Regions from separate parts of the Streptomyces sp. NBC_01176 genome, predicted to be linked through region 1. Evidence: riboswitches for the same ligand, from Rfam matches in the RefSeq annotation. Region 1 holds a riboswitch; each other region holds the start of a gene.
What was found. A riboswitch is a leader RNA that binds a small molecule or an ion and turns the genes downstream of it on or off. The one in region 1 is predicted to bind cobalamin.
Positions count from the first base shown of each region.

Region 2: another riboswitch for cobalamin. It lies ahead of OG199_RS01480 (CbtB-domain containing protein); the one in region 1 lies ahead of metE (5-methyltetrahydropteroyltriglutamate--homocysteine S-methyltransferase).
Region 3: another riboswitch for cobalamin. It lies ahead of OG199_RS38635 (CbtB-domain containing protein); the one in region 1 lies ahead of metE (5-methyltetrahydropteroyltriglutamate--homocysteine S-methyltransferase).

Region 1 is NZ_CP108600.1:9,142,048-9,147,785, forward strand. Features, by position in the region: gene OG199_RS39790 (MFS transporter) at 1-409, shown strand, start outside; gene OG199_RS39795 (cysteine hydrolase family protein) at 426-983, shown strand; gene metE (5-methyltetrahydropteroyltriglutamate--homocysteine S-methyltransferase) at 1,069-3,393, opposite strand; cobalamin riboswitch at 3,577-3,727, opposite strand; gene meaB (methylmalonyl Co-A mutase-associated GTPase MeaB) at 3,956-4,942, opposite strand; gene scpA (methylmalonyl-CoA mutase) at 4,948-5,738, opposite strand, start outside.
Region 2 is NZ_CP108600.1:424,981-430,718, forward strand. Features, by position in the region: gene OG199_RS01460 (caspase domain-containing protein) at 1-460, shown strand, start outside; partial or broken gene OG199_RS01465 (transposase) at 1,267-1,419, opposite strand; gene OG199_RS01470 (MarR family winged helix-turn-helix transcriptional regulator) at 1,631-2,092, opposite strand; gene OG199_RS01475 (CbtA family protein) at 2,564-3,322, opposite strand; gene OG199_RS01480 (CbtB-domain containing protein) at 3,342-3,557, opposite strand; cobalamin riboswitch at 3,595-3,735, opposite strand; partial or broken gene OG199_RS01485 (enoyl-CoA hydratase) at 3,809-4,018, opposite strand; gene OG199_RS01490 (enoyl-CoA hydratase/isomerase family protein) at 4,168-5,271, opposite strand; gene OG199_RS01495 (acyl-CoA dehydrogenase family protein) at 5,268-5,738, opposite strand, start outside.
Region 3 is NZ_CP108600.1:8,877,043-8,882,780, forward strand. Features, by position in the region: gene OG199_RS38620 (nuclear transport factor 2 family protein) at 1-359, shown strand, start outside; gene OG199_RS38625 (ferredoxin) at 425-907, shown strand; gene OG199_RS38630 (histidine phosphatase family protein) at 896-1,495, opposite strand; cobalamin riboswitch at 1,638-1,781, shown strand; gene OG199_RS38635 (CbtB-domain containing protein) at 1,818-2,039, shown strand; gene OG199_RS38640 (acyl-CoA dehydrogenase family protein) at 2,165-3,355, shown strand; gene OG199_RS38645 (hypothetical protein) at 3,381-3,827, opposite strand; gene OG199_RS38650 (tetratricopeptide repeat protein) at 4,192-5,738, shown strand, end outside.

The DNA.
Region 1 (5,738 bases):
GCAGGTCGTCGCCTGTGTGGTGATGCTGACACTCACCGGGGACAGCCCCGTGTGGACGCTGGTTCTCGTCGCCCTGATCTTCGGCGTCCCGCAGGGACTGAACAGCCTGGCCCTGCAGAACTCGGTCTACTTCCAGGCCGATCCCGAGCGGACCGCCTCCTCGGCCGGCCTGCTGCGCACCTTCGCCTACGTCGGCTCGATGGTCGCCTCCTCCACGACGGCCGCCTCCTTCGGGCGGCGCGCGGACACCGGCGGCATGCACCACCTCGCCTGGGTCATGCTCGGCGCGGGCGTGCTCTACCTCCTCCTGACCGCCTTCGACCGCACGCTCGGCCGCGCGACGGCCGGGACACCTCGGCCGACGCGCCGCGGACGTCGTAGTCCACCCGGTGGCTCCCACCACACCTGAACGAGAGCGCAGACCCATGCCCCGCACCGCCCTCCTCCTGATGGATCTCCAGCTCAACCACGTCGCCCACACACCCGACGACTACCTGCCGCACGCCGTACGGGCACTCGGCACGGCGCGCGCCGCGGGCGTCCCCGTCATCCACGTGGCACTGCGACTGCGTCCCGGCCACCTCGACGCCCACCCCCGCAACAAGATCTTCGGCTCCCTTCCGTCGCACCTCTTCACCGCCGACGATCCTGGTGCCGCCATCCACCCCGATGTCGCGCCCGCAAAGGGCGAGATCGTCGTCCACAAGAACCGCGTGAGCGCCTTCTCGGGCAACAACCTCCAGCAGATCCTGGCCGTCCAGGACATCGACCACCTCGTCCTGGCCGGCATCGCCACGGGCGGCATCGTCCTGTCCACGGCCCTTCAGGCAGCCGACCTCGAGTACAGGGTCACGGTCCTGTCCGACGCCTGCGCCGACCCCGACACCGCACTGCACCACACGCTCGTGAACGACGTCCTCAGCCGGCGCGGCGAGGTCACCACCGTCGAGGAGTGGGCCGACAGCCTCAACGCCGCTTCGTGAACGGGCCGGTGAGCCCGGCGAACGTCCTGCGGGAACGGCGCACGGCCGGGGCGGACCGAGATGGTCCGCCCCGGCCACACCTGTGTCAGGAAACCGTCGGCGCCAGGTCGCCGCGGACTTCGCGGGCCGCCGCCACCAGGTTCTCCAGCGCGGCCCGCACCTCCGGCCAGGCGCGGGTCTTCAGGCCGCAGTCGGGGTTGACCCACAGCCGTTCGGCGGGGATGGCCCTGAGTCCGGTACGCAGCAGTTCAGCGGCTTCGTGGGCACTGGGCACGCGCGGTGAGTGGATGTCGTACACCCCGGGTCCGGCCTCGCGCGGGTAGCCGTGGGCGGCGAGTTCCCGGGCGACCTGCATGTGGGAGCGGGCGGCCTCCAGGCTGATGACGTCGGCGTCGAGGTCGTCGATGGCCTGGACGATGTCACCGAACTCGGCGTAGCACATGTGGGTGTGGATCTGGGTCTCCGGCCGTACACCGCCGGTGGTGAGACGGAACGCCTCGGTGGCCCACTCCAGGTAGGCGGCGCGGTCGGCGGCGCGCAGGGGCAGCGTCTCGCGGAGCGCGGGTTCGTCGACCTGGATGACCGGGGTGCCGGCCGCCTCGAGGTCGTCGACCTCGTCGCGCAGGGCGAGTGCGACCTGGCGGGCGGTCTCGCCGAGGGGCTGGTCGTCGCGGACGAAGGACCAGGCGAGCATGGTGACCGGTCCGGTGAGCATGCCCTTGACCGGCTTGGTGGTGAGCGACCGGGCGTACGTCGTCCAGCGCACCGTCATCGGTTCGGGCCGCGAGATGTCGCCGGCCAGGATCGGCGGACGGACGTAGCGGGTGCCGTACGACTGGACCCAGCCGTGCTGCGTGGCGAGGTAACCCGTGAGCTGTTCGGCGAAGTACTGCACCATGTCGTTGCGTTCCGGCTCGCCGTGCACCAGTACGTCGAGACCGGCCTCCTCCTGGAAGGAGATCACCTCGCGGATCTCGTTCCTGACCCGCTCCTCGTACCCGTCGATGTCGATCCGGCGGCCCCGCAGGTCGGCGCGGGCCGTGCGCAGTCGCGCGGTCTGCGGGAACGAGCCGATCGTGGTGGTCGGCAGCAGCGGCAGCCCGAGGCCGGCGCGCTGGGCGGTGGCCCGCTCGGCGTACGGCTGGGAGCGGTGGCCGTCGGCGGCGGTGACCGCGGCGACCCTGGCCCGTACCGCGCTGTCACGGGTGATCACGGAGGACTCCCGGGAGGCGAGGTCGGCCCGGTTCGCGGCCAGTTCGGCGGCGATGGCGCCGGTGCCCCGGGCGAGGCCCTTGGCGAGGACGGCGATCTCCGCCGTCTTCTGGCGGGCGAAGGCGAGCCAGCGCAGGATCTGCGGGTCGATGTCCCGTTCGGCGGACGCGTCGAGCGGTACGTGCAGGAGCGAGCAGGAGGCGGAGACGTCCACCCGGTCGGCGAGCCCGAGCAGGGTGCCGAGTGTGCCGAGGGACTTCTCCAGGTCGTTGACCCAGATGTTGCGGCCGTCGACCACACCGGCCACCAGACGCTTTCCGGGCAGTCCGCCGACGGCGGCCAGGCCGTCGAGGTTGGCGGCGGCCGCGCCGGTGAAGTCCAGCGCGAGGCCGTCCACCGGGGCCTTGGCCAGTACGGGCAGGGCGTCGCCGAGGCGGTCGAAGTAGGAGGCGAGCAGCAGCTTCGGCCGGTCGGTCAGCCTGCCGAGGCCGCGGTAGGCGCGTGCGGCGGCGCTGAGTTCGGCGGGGGTACGGTCCTGGACCAGGGCGGGCTCGTCGAGCTGCACCCACTCGGCTCCCGCCGCGCGGAGGTCGGCGAGCACCTCGGCGTAGACGGGCAGCAGCCGGTCCAGCAGAGTCAGCGGTTCGAAGTCCGCGGCGACACCGGGCGCCGGCTTGGCCAGCAGGAGATAGGTGACCGGACCGACGAGGACGGGCCGGGCGGCGAGACCGAGGGCGATCGCCTCCCCGAGTTGCCCGACCTGCTGGGCGGAGTCCGTCCTGAACACCGTGTCCGGCCCCAACTCCGGCACCAGGTAGTGATAGTTGGTGTCGAACCACTTGGTCATCTCCAGCGGCGCCACGTCCTGGGTGCCGCGCGCCATCGCGAAGTACCCGTCGAGCGGGTCGGCTTCGACGGCCTTGCGGTGCCGCTCGGGGACGGCACCGACCATGACAGTGGTGTCGAGGACGTGGTCGTAGTACGAGAAGTCGCCGGTGGGCACCTCGTGGATGCCGGATTCCGCCAGGTGGCGCCAGTTCGAACGGCGCAGACCTGAGGCGGTCTCCCGGAGGGCGGCGGCGGTGGTCCGGCCCTTCCAGTAGCCCTCGATCGCCTTCTTCAGCTCACGGTCCGGGCCTTGACGGGGGTAGCCGTACACGGTGGACCGTGCTGCCGCGGCTGCGGGCTTGGCTGTCACGGAAATCTCCTTCGCGAGATGTCTCCCTGAGATCCCGGCGGCGGGACGTGAGCGCGAAGGGGTGACGAACCGGGCGGAGTCGACCCGCGCCAGGAGGCGCGGCCGTCCGCCGGTATGTACGCCGACCCGCCCACGAGGTCACCGGGATGTCCGCGCGCGAACGGTCACGCGCGGGCAACGGGCAGGTCTTCGGACTCGCGGGCGCGGTCTCCCCGAAGGGCCACCACCTACTGGCCGTCGCTTCCCAGACCCGGTCGGGCCCAGTGCGTATGACGGCGTTCGTTCCCACTCACCGCTGCGGGGCAGTCCCGGATTCCCACCGGGTTCCCTCTTACGACGCATCCCGCCTGGCGGACGGGGCGAACCAGCTGCACCGGCCACCCTAGAGGGCGACGCGGCCTTGTGCGGGGAGCGGCTCACATCGCGGACGGTGACATGGGACACTGGCCGCGGTCGCCCACGGCTCGGCAGGATCCGTCCGAGGAGGCACGGGTGGGCACCGTGTCCGCCCGAGGGACACGGTGCCGGGCCCCGTCGTGGACGGGCGGAGTGGCGCGACGAGTCAGTCGGCGGCGCCGCCGAACACGCCCAGGATGCGTTCCGCCGCCAGCGTGGCCGTCAACTCCCCGTCCCGGACCTGCCGTTCGAGGGAAGGCGTGAGGGCTCGTACCGCCGGATCCGCGTGCAGCCGGCCGAGGAGCTCGTCGCGGACCATCGTCCAGGTCCAGTCGACCTGCTGGTCGCGGCGCTTGGCGGCGAGGCGGCCGGTCGAGTCGAGCAGGACGCGATGCTGTTCGAGACGTTCCCAGACGGTGTCCAGGCCGGTCGACTCCCGGGCGCTGCAACTCAGCACGGGGGGAGTCCAGGCCGCGTCCACCGGGTGCATCAGACGCAGGGCGCCCGCCAACTCCCGTGCCGCGGAACGTGCGTCGCGCTCGTGCGGGCCGTCCGCCTTGTTGACGGTGATCACGTCCGCGAGCTCCAGGACCCCCTTCTTGATGCCCTGCAACTGGTCGCCGGTGCGGGCCAGCGTGAGCAGCAGGAAGGAGTCGACCATGTTCGCCACCGCGGTCTCCGACTGGCCGACGCCCACCGTCTCCACCAGGATCACGTCGTAGCCCGCCGCCTCCATCACCACCATCGACTCCCGTGTCGCCTTCGCCACGCCGCCGAGGGTGCCGGCGGTGGGGGAGGGGCGTACGAAAGCGGCGGGGTCCACCGCCAGGCGCTCCATCCGGGTCTTGTCACCCAGGATCGAACCGCCCGTACGGGTCGACGAGGGGTCGACGGCGAGCACCGCGACCCGGTGCCCGAGCGAGGTGAGCATCGTGCCGAGCGCGTCGATGAAGGTCGACTTGCCCACACCGGGCACCCCGGTGATGCCGATGCGCCGGGCGTTGCCGCCGTGCGGCAGCAACTCGGTCAGCAGGGCCTGCGCCAGGGACCGGTGGTCGGCCCGGGTCGACTCGACGAGGGTGATGGCCCGTGCGATGTACGCACGCTTCCCGTCGAGCACGCCCTTCACATAGGAGTCGAGGTCGATCGCCATGGGCCTCAGCCGTGTCCAAGACCGGTGGCCAGCCGTTCCACCAGGTCGTACGCCGCGTCCGGGATCACCGTTCCGGGCGGGAAGACGGCCGCCGCGCCCATCTCCAGCAGGGTCGGCACGTCCTGCGGCGGGATCACCCCGCCCACCACGATCATGATGTCCTCGCGCCCCTCCTCGGCCAGTTGCTCCCGCAGCGCCGGGACCAGGGTGAGGTGCCCGGCGGCCAGCGAGGACACCCCGACGATGTGCACGTCGGCCTCGACGGCCTGCCGTGCCACCTCGGCCGGGGTCTGGAACAGCGGGCCGACGTCCACGTCGAAGCCGAGGTCGGCGAAGGCGGTGGCGATGACCTTCTGCCCGCGGTCGTGGCCGTCCTGGCCCATCTTGGCCACCAGGATGCGCGGCCGGCGGCCCTCGGACTCCTCGAAGGCGTCCACCCGGGTGCGGGTGCGTTCCACGGACGGCGACTCGCCTGCTTCGTTGCGGTACACACCCGAGATCGTACGGATCTGGCTCGCGTGCCGCCCGTACACCTTCTCCAGAGCGTCGGAGATCTCACCGACGGTGGCCTTGGCACGGGCCGCGTTCACCGCCAGCTCCAGCAGGTTGCCGGTGCCCCCGGCGGCCGCCGTCAGCGCGCGCAGCGAGTGCTGGCACGCGGACTCGTCGCGCTCCGCGCGCAGCCGCCGCAGCTTCTCGATCTGCTGAGTCCGTACGGAGGAGTTGTCGACCTTGAGGACGTCGATCTGTTCGTCGCTGTCGACCCGGTACTTGTTGACGCCGATGACCGGCTGAC
Region 2 (5,738 bases), 8.7 Mb from region 1:
GGCGGCCAGGAACCCCCGAAGACGTTCGCTGAGCCAGGCGGTCCAAGGAGCCCTGGCGGACGGCCTTGCCAGTGAGTTCGAGTACACCTACACCGGCACGGTCAATAAAGGCAGGGCTGCGTTGCACCATGCAGCCAAAACGCTGACGCCCCGGGAACTGGCCGATCTACTGGCTGAGTTGTCGGACAAGGGCAATGAAGCGGCCCTGACCTGGGTCATCACGGCTGCGGTCGAACGCGAGCCCTTGGAGGACTGGCTGCCCGCCGCGCTGGCAGTGCTGGGCGGATACCAGCTCGATGATCTCGCCCTTCAACTGGTGCGCGCGGCAGTCCGTCGCTCCCGAGCCTGGGAGGTAGCAGCCACGGCGGAGATCCTGCGCGAGGACGGCATGGATGAGCACGCACTCATGTTGGAGAAGGCCAATCGCTCCGGCAGGCTGACCCGTTGGCTCAACCGCTGAACCAACGAGTGCGCGCACGGTAGGCAGTGAGACCTCGAGCCCGTGCTGGGTTGACGTGTGCAGGCCCTGCAGGACGCGGTTGCCGGTGGACGACGGCACGGCACATAGTCAGCATCCGGGCTAGCCCGCGGTGCGGAATCCACTGTTCGGGCTTGCCGTGGTTTGCCGATCTCCACCTACTCGGAGTCGGATCAGGACGGATTCACCGCTGCGGGCAGACGCACGGTCGCCGTCTGGCCGTTCAGATTTTGGCTGACCGGGGCTGGCACGCGATCCATAGTGGCAGCGATCTGGCAACAGTGGCTGGCTGCCTCGTCGATCAGGGAGATGTCGTTGTCTGGAATCCTGCGGACTGGAGCCAAGCGGCGGTCTCATCGCAGGTTGGCGCCGGCAGACGGAGCCATCCGCAGCCAAATCGGCTGCCAAGGTCAGTACCGGCCCGGTGCCTGGAGCAAGTCGCTGCGGCTTTTGGGTGTGTTGGGTGATCGCGCCAACCTTTGCTGACGCTCATCTGTTTCGACGCGAATTTCAGTACGGATGGTGCGGGGGTTCGCGGTGGGAGAAGGAAACGGGAAACAGCATCGATTGCCTCCGGCGCGGGGACCACACCCCACAGCCGTCGCCCTACGGATCGGCTCGAATCACCCCGCGCGCATCCGTACCGCCCGACGTAGGAGCCTTACTGTTCCTCACAAAGCCGTTGGACGTGGCGATGGGTGATCAGGCAGACGGCGAGTCCGAGGAACGCTTCGTGGATGTCGTCGCGGCGTTCCCAGCGGATGCGCAAGCGGCGAAAGCCGTGAAGCCAGGCGCCGCCAGCACGTCAGCCCCGACCCGAAGCCCAGCTCCTGAGGCAAGTACTCCCACTGGATGCCGGTGTGCAGGACGAAGAGAATCCCGCACAGTGCTTGCCCGTTCGGCACTCGAGGTCTGCCCTCGACCAGCTTCGGTGCCGGCATGGGCACCAACGGTTCGATGAGCGACCACAGTTCATCCGACACGATCCACGGCCGCGACTGACGTTTCCCCACGACCAGACCGACGAGCAGACAAGCCCACAGTCACGCGATCAGCAGCTTTTGTTAGAGCCAGTAACGGAGCGGGGAAATCGCAGGCGCTGCCCACGTGGGAGCGCCGATCGTTTCGTGGCAGGCAACGCCGTGAAGGAGATCAGAACTCACGCTGGTCGAGTCTTTTCACCATGGCTTCGTTCTGCCGCACCAACGCGGGCAGGGACTGGTAGTCGAGTTGGTCGATGACGCGGTCAGGGGCACTCGCCAGGTGCCCCTGGCCGGGATAGGCGGCCTGGAGGCGCTCTTGTCCTTCCGGGGTCAGGGAGGCCACATTGCCGCGGCCGTCGCCCTGGCAGCGTCGCTTGACCACCTGTCCCCGCGCCTGGAGCATCTCCACGATGCGGGTGATACGGCTGGGCGACAGCGCGCTGGCCGCGGCGAGGTCGGCCATCCGTAGTTTCTGGTTGTCGGCTTCGGAGAGGTTCATCAGGACGACGTACTCGGTGAGTGTCAGCCCCGTGGACCGCAGCAGGTCGTTATCCATGGAGCGCGGCAGAGCGACGACGAGACACGTCAGGGCGCGCCAGAAGCGTTCTTCGTCGGCGGTCAGCGGGATCACGTCTCTCAACGCGCGTAGACTTTACGTGCTTCCGCAAGCAAGCTCAAAGAGTGTCCAGGCACCAGTTTCCCCGGCAGTCTTCGGTGGAACGGTCGCGCGCGGATCGGCCGGGTCCGCGCCGCGGCCGACTGGCCCCGGTGGCTTTGGACCAGGAGCGCGAGTGCGCCGTGCAGGCACGCCGAGTCCGATCAGCCGCTCCTACTCCTCGGGAGTCAGCGCCACCGCCTCGCGGCCACCGAGTCTGACGTGCCGCGGTTGCGTTCGCCCGGGCCCTCCGCCCCCTGTCCCTCGCTGTCGCCCTCGTCGCTCCTGTGTAATCGGGGAGTCATAGGAGTCGTTCACCTGTTGGCAGGTCGTGGATTTCGGGAGAACGCGCAGAGGGCCCCCGGACGGTTCCGGTGGGCCCTCTGCACGTGACAGCCCGCTGATGTCTCAGCGGGCTTCTCGGTACGTCAGCACTGCGTGAATGCGTCAGTTCGGTACGGGAGTTGCTCCCGCGGACACGGCCGCCGCCGGCCGCGGGGCCAGCAGACGCTGTGCCAACTCCCCGAAGACCAGACCGAACCCGGTCCACAGGGTGAGCTGGATGGCGAGGGCCGAGGTACGGAACCGCCACAGCAAGGTGGCCGGGAAGTCCTTCGGGACCTCGTTGATGACCGGAAGGAACTCGTACGCGATGCCGATCACGAGAGCGAAGAAGACGATCGCGGCGACGGTCGCGTACCAGGTGCCCCAACGGGGTGCGAGCCACTTGCCCAGGATCACGGCGGCGATCGCGAGCAGCACACTGAGCACCATCATCAGGAAGTACAGCGTCGTGCGCTTGCCGATGGTGTCGGGGTCGCCGACGGACGGCGGGTTGGCCGGGTACTTCAGGAACGGCACGACGTACACCGCGAGCAGCGCGCAGCCGGACAGCAGCAGCGCGGTCGCGCGCGGGCTGAAGCGGCCGACGCGGCCGAGTGCGAAGCAGTACGCGAGGGCGGCGATGCCGCCGAAGGCGACGCCGTAGATCAGTACGCCGGTGGCGAGGCCGCCGGTGGACTGAAGGCTACGGCTGACGATCTCCACCTCGTGCCCGTGTGCCGGGGCGTGGGCCTCTTCGAATCCGATGGCGTCGTCGACGCTGGGCTCGCCCAGGAAGTAGGCGACGACGAGGGCCAGCACACCGGCGGCGAGGCCGGCGAGCATGCCCCGCACGAGAAGGTTTCTGACGGTTGCGGAGTTCATGGGTGCGCGGTGTCCCTCGTCAGTGGCAGGGGAAGCCGAGGAGGTGGCGGGCGTCGTGCACCCACTCGTGGACGTCCTCGCCGGAGACGACGGAGGTGGCGCCCTGCTCGGCGCCGACGAAATAGAGCAGGACCAGCATCAGGATGCCGAAGAAGACCGCCCAGGGGACGATCGTGCCGATCGGCAGCTTGGCGGGGATCGGGGTGGCTGTCGGCGGAGCGACGGTCTGCGCCATGGCAGGACCTCCTCGGGAGTTCGCGTCCCATCTCGGTGGTGCACAGGACGACGGCTGCGGGTCTGACTTGCGAAACCCCCTGAGGAGAGGCCTCGTTCACAGTGGCGCGACCGTGCCGGATTTCCACCGGCTTCCGCCATGCCGTCGTCGATATCGCACTGACCGTACCGCGTGTCGGGTTCATGGCCAAGACCGTCCCGGCTGCCGTGATCTTCGTCTCGCCGGGTCACACGGCCGGTGTGACCTGTGGGTCAGTGGTGGGTGCGGGGTGCCGGTCGCTCCTCGGCGAAGGCGCTCCTGCCCTCCTTCCGGTCGGTGGTCGCGAACACCGCGTGGACCGGGGGCCGTTCGGAGCGGACGCCCTCGGTGAGCGTCGTCTCGAAAGCGCGGGCGACCGCTTCCTTCGCCCTCTCGGCGACCGGCGGCGACATGCCCGCCACGGTCCCGGTGACGGCGTCCGCCGACGCGGCGCGTCCGACACCCGAGCCGGCCGCCGTCCTGAGGGAGCCGCCGACCAGGCCCTGGCCGCGTTCACGGTGGCCCGCCTTGGCCACGTCGGCGGCCGTGGAGCCGCCCGTCTGCCCCAGCCCGGTGAACGCGACGGCCCTGCTCACCAGGGCGCCTCCTGCGTGGTGTCGGGTGCGGCGAGGCCGAGTTCACGCTCGCCGAGCGGGGCGAAGAAGCGTGCGACGTCCGCGTCGGTGACCTCGGCGAGCGTCGACGGCGACCAACGCGGGTCGCGGTCCTTGTCGATGACCTGGGCCCGGATGCCCTCCACCAGGTCGGGTTGGGTGAGCGCCGCGCAGGAGACGCGGTACTCCTCGTCGAGCACCTTCTCCAGTGAGCCGGGCCGGCGGGCTCCGCGCATGGCGGCGAGGGTGACCTTGAGGGCGGTGGGTGACTTGCTGAGCAGCGCCTCGGCGGCCTCCTTGGCCGCGCTGTCACCGTGATCCAGCAGGCGGCCGACGATCTCCTCGACGGTGTCGGCGGAGTAGCAGGCGTCGATCCAGCGCCGTGCTTCCGCGAGGCTCCCGGGCGGCGCGGGCATGACGTGGCGGCCCAGGACCTCCCCTACCGGCGCGTGGGCGAGGTCCTGGACGAGTCGTGGCAGGGACTCGGACGGCACGTAATGGTCGGACAGCCCGCACAGCAGGGCGTCGCCCGCGCCGACCGGCACTCCGGTCAGCGCCAGGTGTGTGCCGAGTTCGCCGGGCGCGAGGGCGAGGAGATAGGTGCCGCCCACATCCGGGACGAAGCCGATACCGGTCTCGGGCATCGCGATCCGGGAGCGCTCGGTGGCGATCCGTACGCTGCCGTGTGCGGAGACACCGACGCCGCCGCCCATCACGATGCCGTCCATCACGGCGACATACGGTTTCGGGTAGCGCGCGATACGGGCGTTGAGCCGGTACTCGTCGCGCCAGAAGGCCTTCGACGCCGTGCCGTCCCCGTTCCGGGCGTCGTCGTGGATGGCGCGGATGTCGCCGCCCGCGCACAGGCCCCGCTCCCCCGCGCCGGTCACGACGACGGTCTTCACGGCCGGGTCGTGTTCCCAGTCCGTGAGCGCGGAGTCGATGCGGCGGACCATGGTGTGGGTGAGGGCGTTGAGCGCCCGGGGCCGGTTGAGGGTGAGGTACGCGGCGTGCCCCTCGGTGCGCAGGAGCACGGGGTCGTCGGCGCCGGTGACCGCCCGGGAGTCGTGGGCGCCGGTCATCCGAACGCCTCCGTCAGGCCGCGGGTCACGATAACGCGCATGATCTCGTTGGTTCCTTCCGGACTTTGGTGGACACGGGGGTCTCGGACGATCTTCTCGGTGCCATGGTCGCTCAGGCGGCCGTACCCGCCGTGCGGTTGCCGTGCGCGGTCGACCGCGGAGTACCCGGCGTCGATGGCAATCGCTTGGCCCTGACGCGAAGGCGGGGTGCTCGCACATCGCCGCGGTCCGGAGCCCCGGCCGCCGGCGGACCAGCGCGCGGGTGACGGGCGGTTCGGCGGCCCTGCCCGTCGGCCTGGGCGGCCGCAGCCGTTGCGGACACCCTCGTCCTCGCGGCCGAGCAGTCGGTCGCGGGCAACCTGACACCGCACATGCGACGCCTCGGTCCCGCCGCGCACAGCATCTCGACACCGACACCGACACCGTTTCGACACCGACACCCGTGTCCGCGGTCCGGAACGAGGTGG
Region 3 (5,738 bases), 270 kb from region 1:
CGGTCGAGGAGCTGCTGGCCGACGACGTCGTGTTCACCAGCCCCGTCGCCTTCAAGCCGTACCCGGGCAAGGCGATCACCGCGGCCATCCTGCGCGGGGTCACCCGCGTCTTCACCGACTTCCGCTACGTACGGGAGATCGCGGGTGCCGACGGCCGTGACCACGCGCTGGTCTTCACGGCGAAGGTGGGCGACAAGGAGATCAACGGCTGCGACTTCCTGCACTTCGACGAGGACGGCAGGATCGACGACCTGATGGTCATGGTCCGCCCGCTCTCGGCGGCCCATGCGCTCTCCGAGGCGATGGGCGCGCAGTTCGAGCGGATCTCGCGGGAGGCGGCGGACGCCGCGGGCCGGTGAGCCGCGCCCCGGCGCCGGCCGTCCACGCGGGGTTTGACGCGACTCCCGGGGGCTACCCGCGCCGGGTGACCTCGACGAAGACGAAGGCGAAACAGACGACCGCGCCGGCACCCGAGCGGGGACCGGTCCGCTCCTCGGAACCGGTCAGCCTCCCGGAACCGAGCCGCCTCCAGGAACCGACCCGCCTCCAGGAACCGATCCGCTTCCTGGAAGACCGCTTCGACTGCGCACAGGCCTGCGTCGAGTGCGCCCGCGCCTGCGCGCTGCGGGCGAGCTGCATGGATCCCGACGGACCCAAGGTGCGGCAACTCGCGCGGCGTATGGGCCTCATGTGCGCCGAGGTGTGCGACGCGACCTGCCTCGTCCTGGACGGGCAGCACCCCCGGGGCGAGGCCGGCATCCGTGTCCAGGTCGAGTGGTGCCGGTCCGTCTGCCGTGAGTGCGCGGACGTCTTCGACCGGTGTCCCGGCGCGCAGGCCGGCGCACGGGCCTGTCGCGCGTGCGCCCAGGCCTGCACGGACTTCCTCGCGACCCTGCTACCCGTCTGAGCCGGCCGCTTCCGTCGACGGGGCGAGCGGCCGTCCGACGCGTACGTTCCAGCGTCCGGAGCGACCGCTGAACTCGGTCGCGGTCAGGGGCGGTACGTCGACCCGCCAGAACGCCGACTCCGGCGCGCCCAACACCCGTACCACCAGGGCCCGTACCACCTCCGGCTCCACCACGGCGACGGTCCGGCCCGTCACCTGCGCGGCCGTGTCGAGGCAGCCCGCCACCCGGTCGCAGAACGCCCGCACCGACTCCCCGCCGTGCGGTGCCGCACGAGGATCGGCCAGCCACCGGGCCACCGCCTCCGGTTCCTTCGAGCTGACCTCCTCCAGCGTCGCGCCCCGCCATCGGCCCACGTCGAGACCGGCCAGCTCCGGTACGTCCAGCACCGCGTCCAGGCCCAGCGCGTCAGCGGTCTCGCGGCACCGCACGCTGGGGGAGACCCACAGCCGCTCCGCGCCGGGTACCGCGCCCGCGGCGGCCCGCGCGAGCCGCAGCCCCGCGGCCTCCACCCGGCCCCCTTCGTCGAAGCGGGCCTCCCGCAGCGCCGCGCCGATCGCGGCTGAGATCAAGATCACTCGGCTCGTCATACGTTCACTCTCGTGCGCTGTCGTGTTCACCCGTGCCCAAGTCCCCTGCCGGAACCGGGAATCCGCCCCCGCTGACCGGCCCCGGCGCGCAACTGCGCTCCTGCCACGCGCCCTTGGCCGGGCCCGGGCTTCGCGGTACGGTCTGGATGATATTGACGACGGTTCGGCGGAAGTCCGGTGGGAGTCCGGCACGGTCGCGCCACTGTATGCCCAGCGCACGCCACCCCTCCCCGGGGCGGCGGAGGTCGAGCAAGTCAGACCCGCGGCCGTCGTCCTGTGCACCACCGAGACGGGACGCGAGTTCCCCAGGAGGTACTGCCCCATGGCGCAGTCCGTCGCCCAGCCGACCGCCACCCCCACCGCCGTTCCCGCCAAGCTGCCGATCGGTGCGATCGTCCCCTGGGCGGTCTTCTTCGGTGTCCTGATGCTGGTCCTGCTCTACTTCGTCGGCGCCGAACAGGGCGCCACCTCCCTCGTGTCCGGTGAGAACGTCCACGAGTGGGTGCACGACGCCCGCCATCTCCTCGGGTTCCCCTGCCACTGACGGCTCGGGCAGAAGGGGGCGCCCGGCTGGGCGCCCCCTCTCGCATGTCACCGCCATTCCCTATTTCTGGAACACGTTCTACGGTGTGCGCCGTCAGGTCCCGCCTTGGGGAGCCAGGAGGCGCCGTGCATCTCGAATACACGCCGGAGCAGCAGCGGTTGCGGACCGAACTGCGCGACTACTTCGCCGAGCTGGTGCCCGACAACGCCTATGCCCGGTACGGCGACCCGGCGGCGCAGAAGCGGTTCTACCGCGAGACGATCCGCCGCCTCGGCGCGGACGGCCGGCTCGGTGTGGGCTGGCCCAAGGAGTACGGCGGCAGCGGCCTCACGCCCATGGAGCAGTTCATCTTCTTCGACGAGGCCGCCCAGGCGGGCGTACCGCTGCCCCTGATGGCGCTGAACACCGTCGGCCCGACGATCATGCAGTTCGGTACCGAGGAGCAGAAGGGGTACTTCCTGCCCAGGATCCTCTCCGGCGAGATCGACTTCGCGATCGGCTACAGCGAGCCCGACGCGGGCACCGATCTGGCCGCGCTGAAGACCCGGGCCGTACGCGAGGGCGACGAGACCACCGGCCACTACACGGTCAACGGGCAGAAGATCTGGACGACGAACGGCGACACCGCCGACTGGGTGTGGCTCGCCGTCCGCACCGACCCGGACGCCCCGCCCCACAAGGGCATCACCATGCTCCTCGTACCGACCTCCGACCCCGGTTACTCCTGCACCCTCATCAACACCCTCGCCTCGCACGACACCACCGCCAGCTACTACGAGAACATCCGCGTCCCCGTCTCCCGCCGGGTCGGTGAGGAGAACAAGGGCTGGCGGCTGATCACCAACCAGCTCAACCACGAACGCGTCACCCTCGCCGCCCACGGCACCATGGCGATCCGCGCCCTGCACGACGTCCAGCGCTGGGCCATGGAGACCAAGCTCGCCGACGGCCGCCGGGTCGTCGACCTCCCCTGGGTGCGCCGCCGGCTCGCGCAGACCCACACCCGGCTCGACGCCATGAAGCTCCTGAACTGGCAGATGGTGAACGCCGTCCAGCAGGGCACCCTCACCCCGCAGGACGCCTCCGCGGTCAAGGTGTACGGCTCCGAGGCGCGCCGGGACGCGTACGCCTGGCTCATGGAGATCGTCGCGGTGCCGGGTGTCCTGAAGGAGGGCTCGGCGGGCGCCGTCCTGCACGGCGAACTGGAACGCGGCTACCGGTCGGCGGTGATCTTCACCTTCGGTGGCGGCAACAACGAGATCCAGCGGGAGATCATCTCGTGGATCGGGCTGGGGATGCCACGGGTACGGCGTTGAGCTGCCTCTGCGGAAGCCCGGCCTTTCACAGCGCCCACCAGCAGTACAGGCGCAGGCCGGCCGGCTGAGCGCGTCGAGCCAGGCCGGCCAGGGCTTCCAGGGCGACGGCCGCCGTCTCGGCGTCGACCTGGTTCTGCCGCAGTTCGTCGGTCGTGGACCACGACTCCGCGAAGCGCCGGAGGTCGCCTCGAGCCGCGGTGGCGAGGGCCGCCACCAGGGTGTCCGACAGGCTGAACACGAGCGGGCCGTCGCCGTCCGGCTCGGACAACAGCTGCCCGGACCGAGGGCGCCGACCGGCCTCCTCATAGCCGCAGTCCGTCGCGATCGCCTCGAGCCGGGCGAGGGCGACCACCGGGTCGACGCCCTTCAGGGAGACCACGTCCAGCGCGGCCGGGCCCGGACCCCCGGGCGATTCCCCCACGGCGACGGCGGTTTGATCGTCAGCGGCGGAGAAGTAGTCGCACAGCGTCATGCCACCGATTCTGGCACCCACGACCGACAGCCCTGCCGGTACGTCCGGGGCACTCGACGGGCACCAGCCGGGTCAGGTTTCGGGGGTGACCGGTCTGAACGCCCTGAGCGCACGCCCCGATGCCGCGGCGGTCCCGCCCTTCTCGGCCCGTTCGAGCGTCCCGTGCGGTGCGCTTCCCGGGCACCGTACTGCGCTGCGTCCCCGTACGTCGTCGCCGGCACCACCCGTCCCCGCACGTGCTGCACGCCCTGGCGCGGCGCCGCCCCCGCTCGCGCCGGGTGCCGTACAAAGTCGGCAGATAACTCGCCATACTGGACGGGCCAGGGGAGGGCGCGGCGAGCAGCGACGGGGGCGATCGCACGAGATGGCGGAGACCAGGCTGCTCCAGAGCCGGTACCGACTGCTCGATCTGATCGGGCGGGGAGGCATGGGCGAGGTGTGGCGCGCCCGCGACGAGTCGCTGGGGCGACAGGTCGCCGTGAAGTGCCTCAAGCCCCTCAGCCCGCACCACGACCCGTCCTTCACCGGTGTCCTGCGGGAGAGATTCCGGCGCGAGGCCCGGGTGGCCGCCGCGCTGCAGCACCGCGGGGTGACCGTGGTGCACGACTTCGGCGAGTCCGACGGCGTGCTGTACCTGGTCATGGAGCTGCTGGCGGGACACAACCTCGGTCAGTTGCTGGAGGACAACGAGCGGCATCCGCTGCCGGTCGCCGACGTCGTCGACATCGCCGACCAGGTGTCGGCCGCGCTCGCCTACACCCATCAACAGGGCATCGTGCACCGGGACCTGAAGCCGGCGAACATCATGCGGCTCGCCGACGGCACCGTGAAGATCTGCGACTTCGGCATCGCCCGGCTCGGCCACGACATCGACTTCACGGCCCGGCTGACCGGCACCGGTATCGCGATGGGCACGCCGCACTACATGTCGCCGGAGCAGATCAGCGGTGCCGAGGTCGACCGGCGCAGCGACCTGTACTCCTTCGGATGTGTGCTCTATGAGATCGCCACCGGGGCACCGCCGTTCGACCTCGACGACGCGTGGGCGGTCCTCATCAGCCACCGCGACACCTTTCCCGAGCCACCGCGCAGGCGCCGGGCCGAGCTGCCCGAGTACGTCGAGCGGATCATCCTGGACCTGCTGGCCAAGGAGCCGGATCGGCGGCCGCGGGACGCCGGCGAGCTCGGCCGCCGGATCAGCGAGGGCCGTACGACGCCGGTGCACGCGCAGACCGTACTGTCGCCGGTACTCCGCCGGCCGGCCCCAGACCAGCGGATCCTGGCGTCCGCGGCCGAGCCGCCACCCACCCGCGACCCGGTGCTGCCCTCCTGGACGCGGGGCATGACCACCGGCCACAAGGCGACCGGCGCCGGGCTGCGCGCCACGCCGCCGGACGCGTCGGCCGGACTGACCGGCGAGTGGACCGTACGCCCGTCGACGACGGAGTTCGCGCCGCCGGACCGCACCGAACGGCCCACGCCGTCACCGGAGTTGCTCACCGCCCTGGCGGGGCGGCACAACGCGGGACTCAGTCTGGGCCGGCTCGGCCGGTGGACCGAGGCGGGCGAGGTGCACCGCGCGGTCGCCGCCGAACGGGAGCACCTGCTGGGCCCCGACCACCCCGACACGCTCGCCAGCCGGTACGAGGTCGGCTTCACGCTCAGCCGCACCGGCCGGGCCGCCGACGCGCTGCACGCCTACGCGCACGTGGCCCGGGTCAGGGAGCGGGTGCTGGGCCCCGACCACCCCGACACCCTGGCCGCCCGACAGGAAACGGCTTACGTCCTGGGCCAGTTGGGCCGTCATTTCGAGGCGCACCAGGCCTACACGTCCGTGCTCGCCGCCCGGGAACACGCCATGGGGCCCGACCATCCGGACACCCTGCGCTGCCGGCACAACCTCGCCTTCAA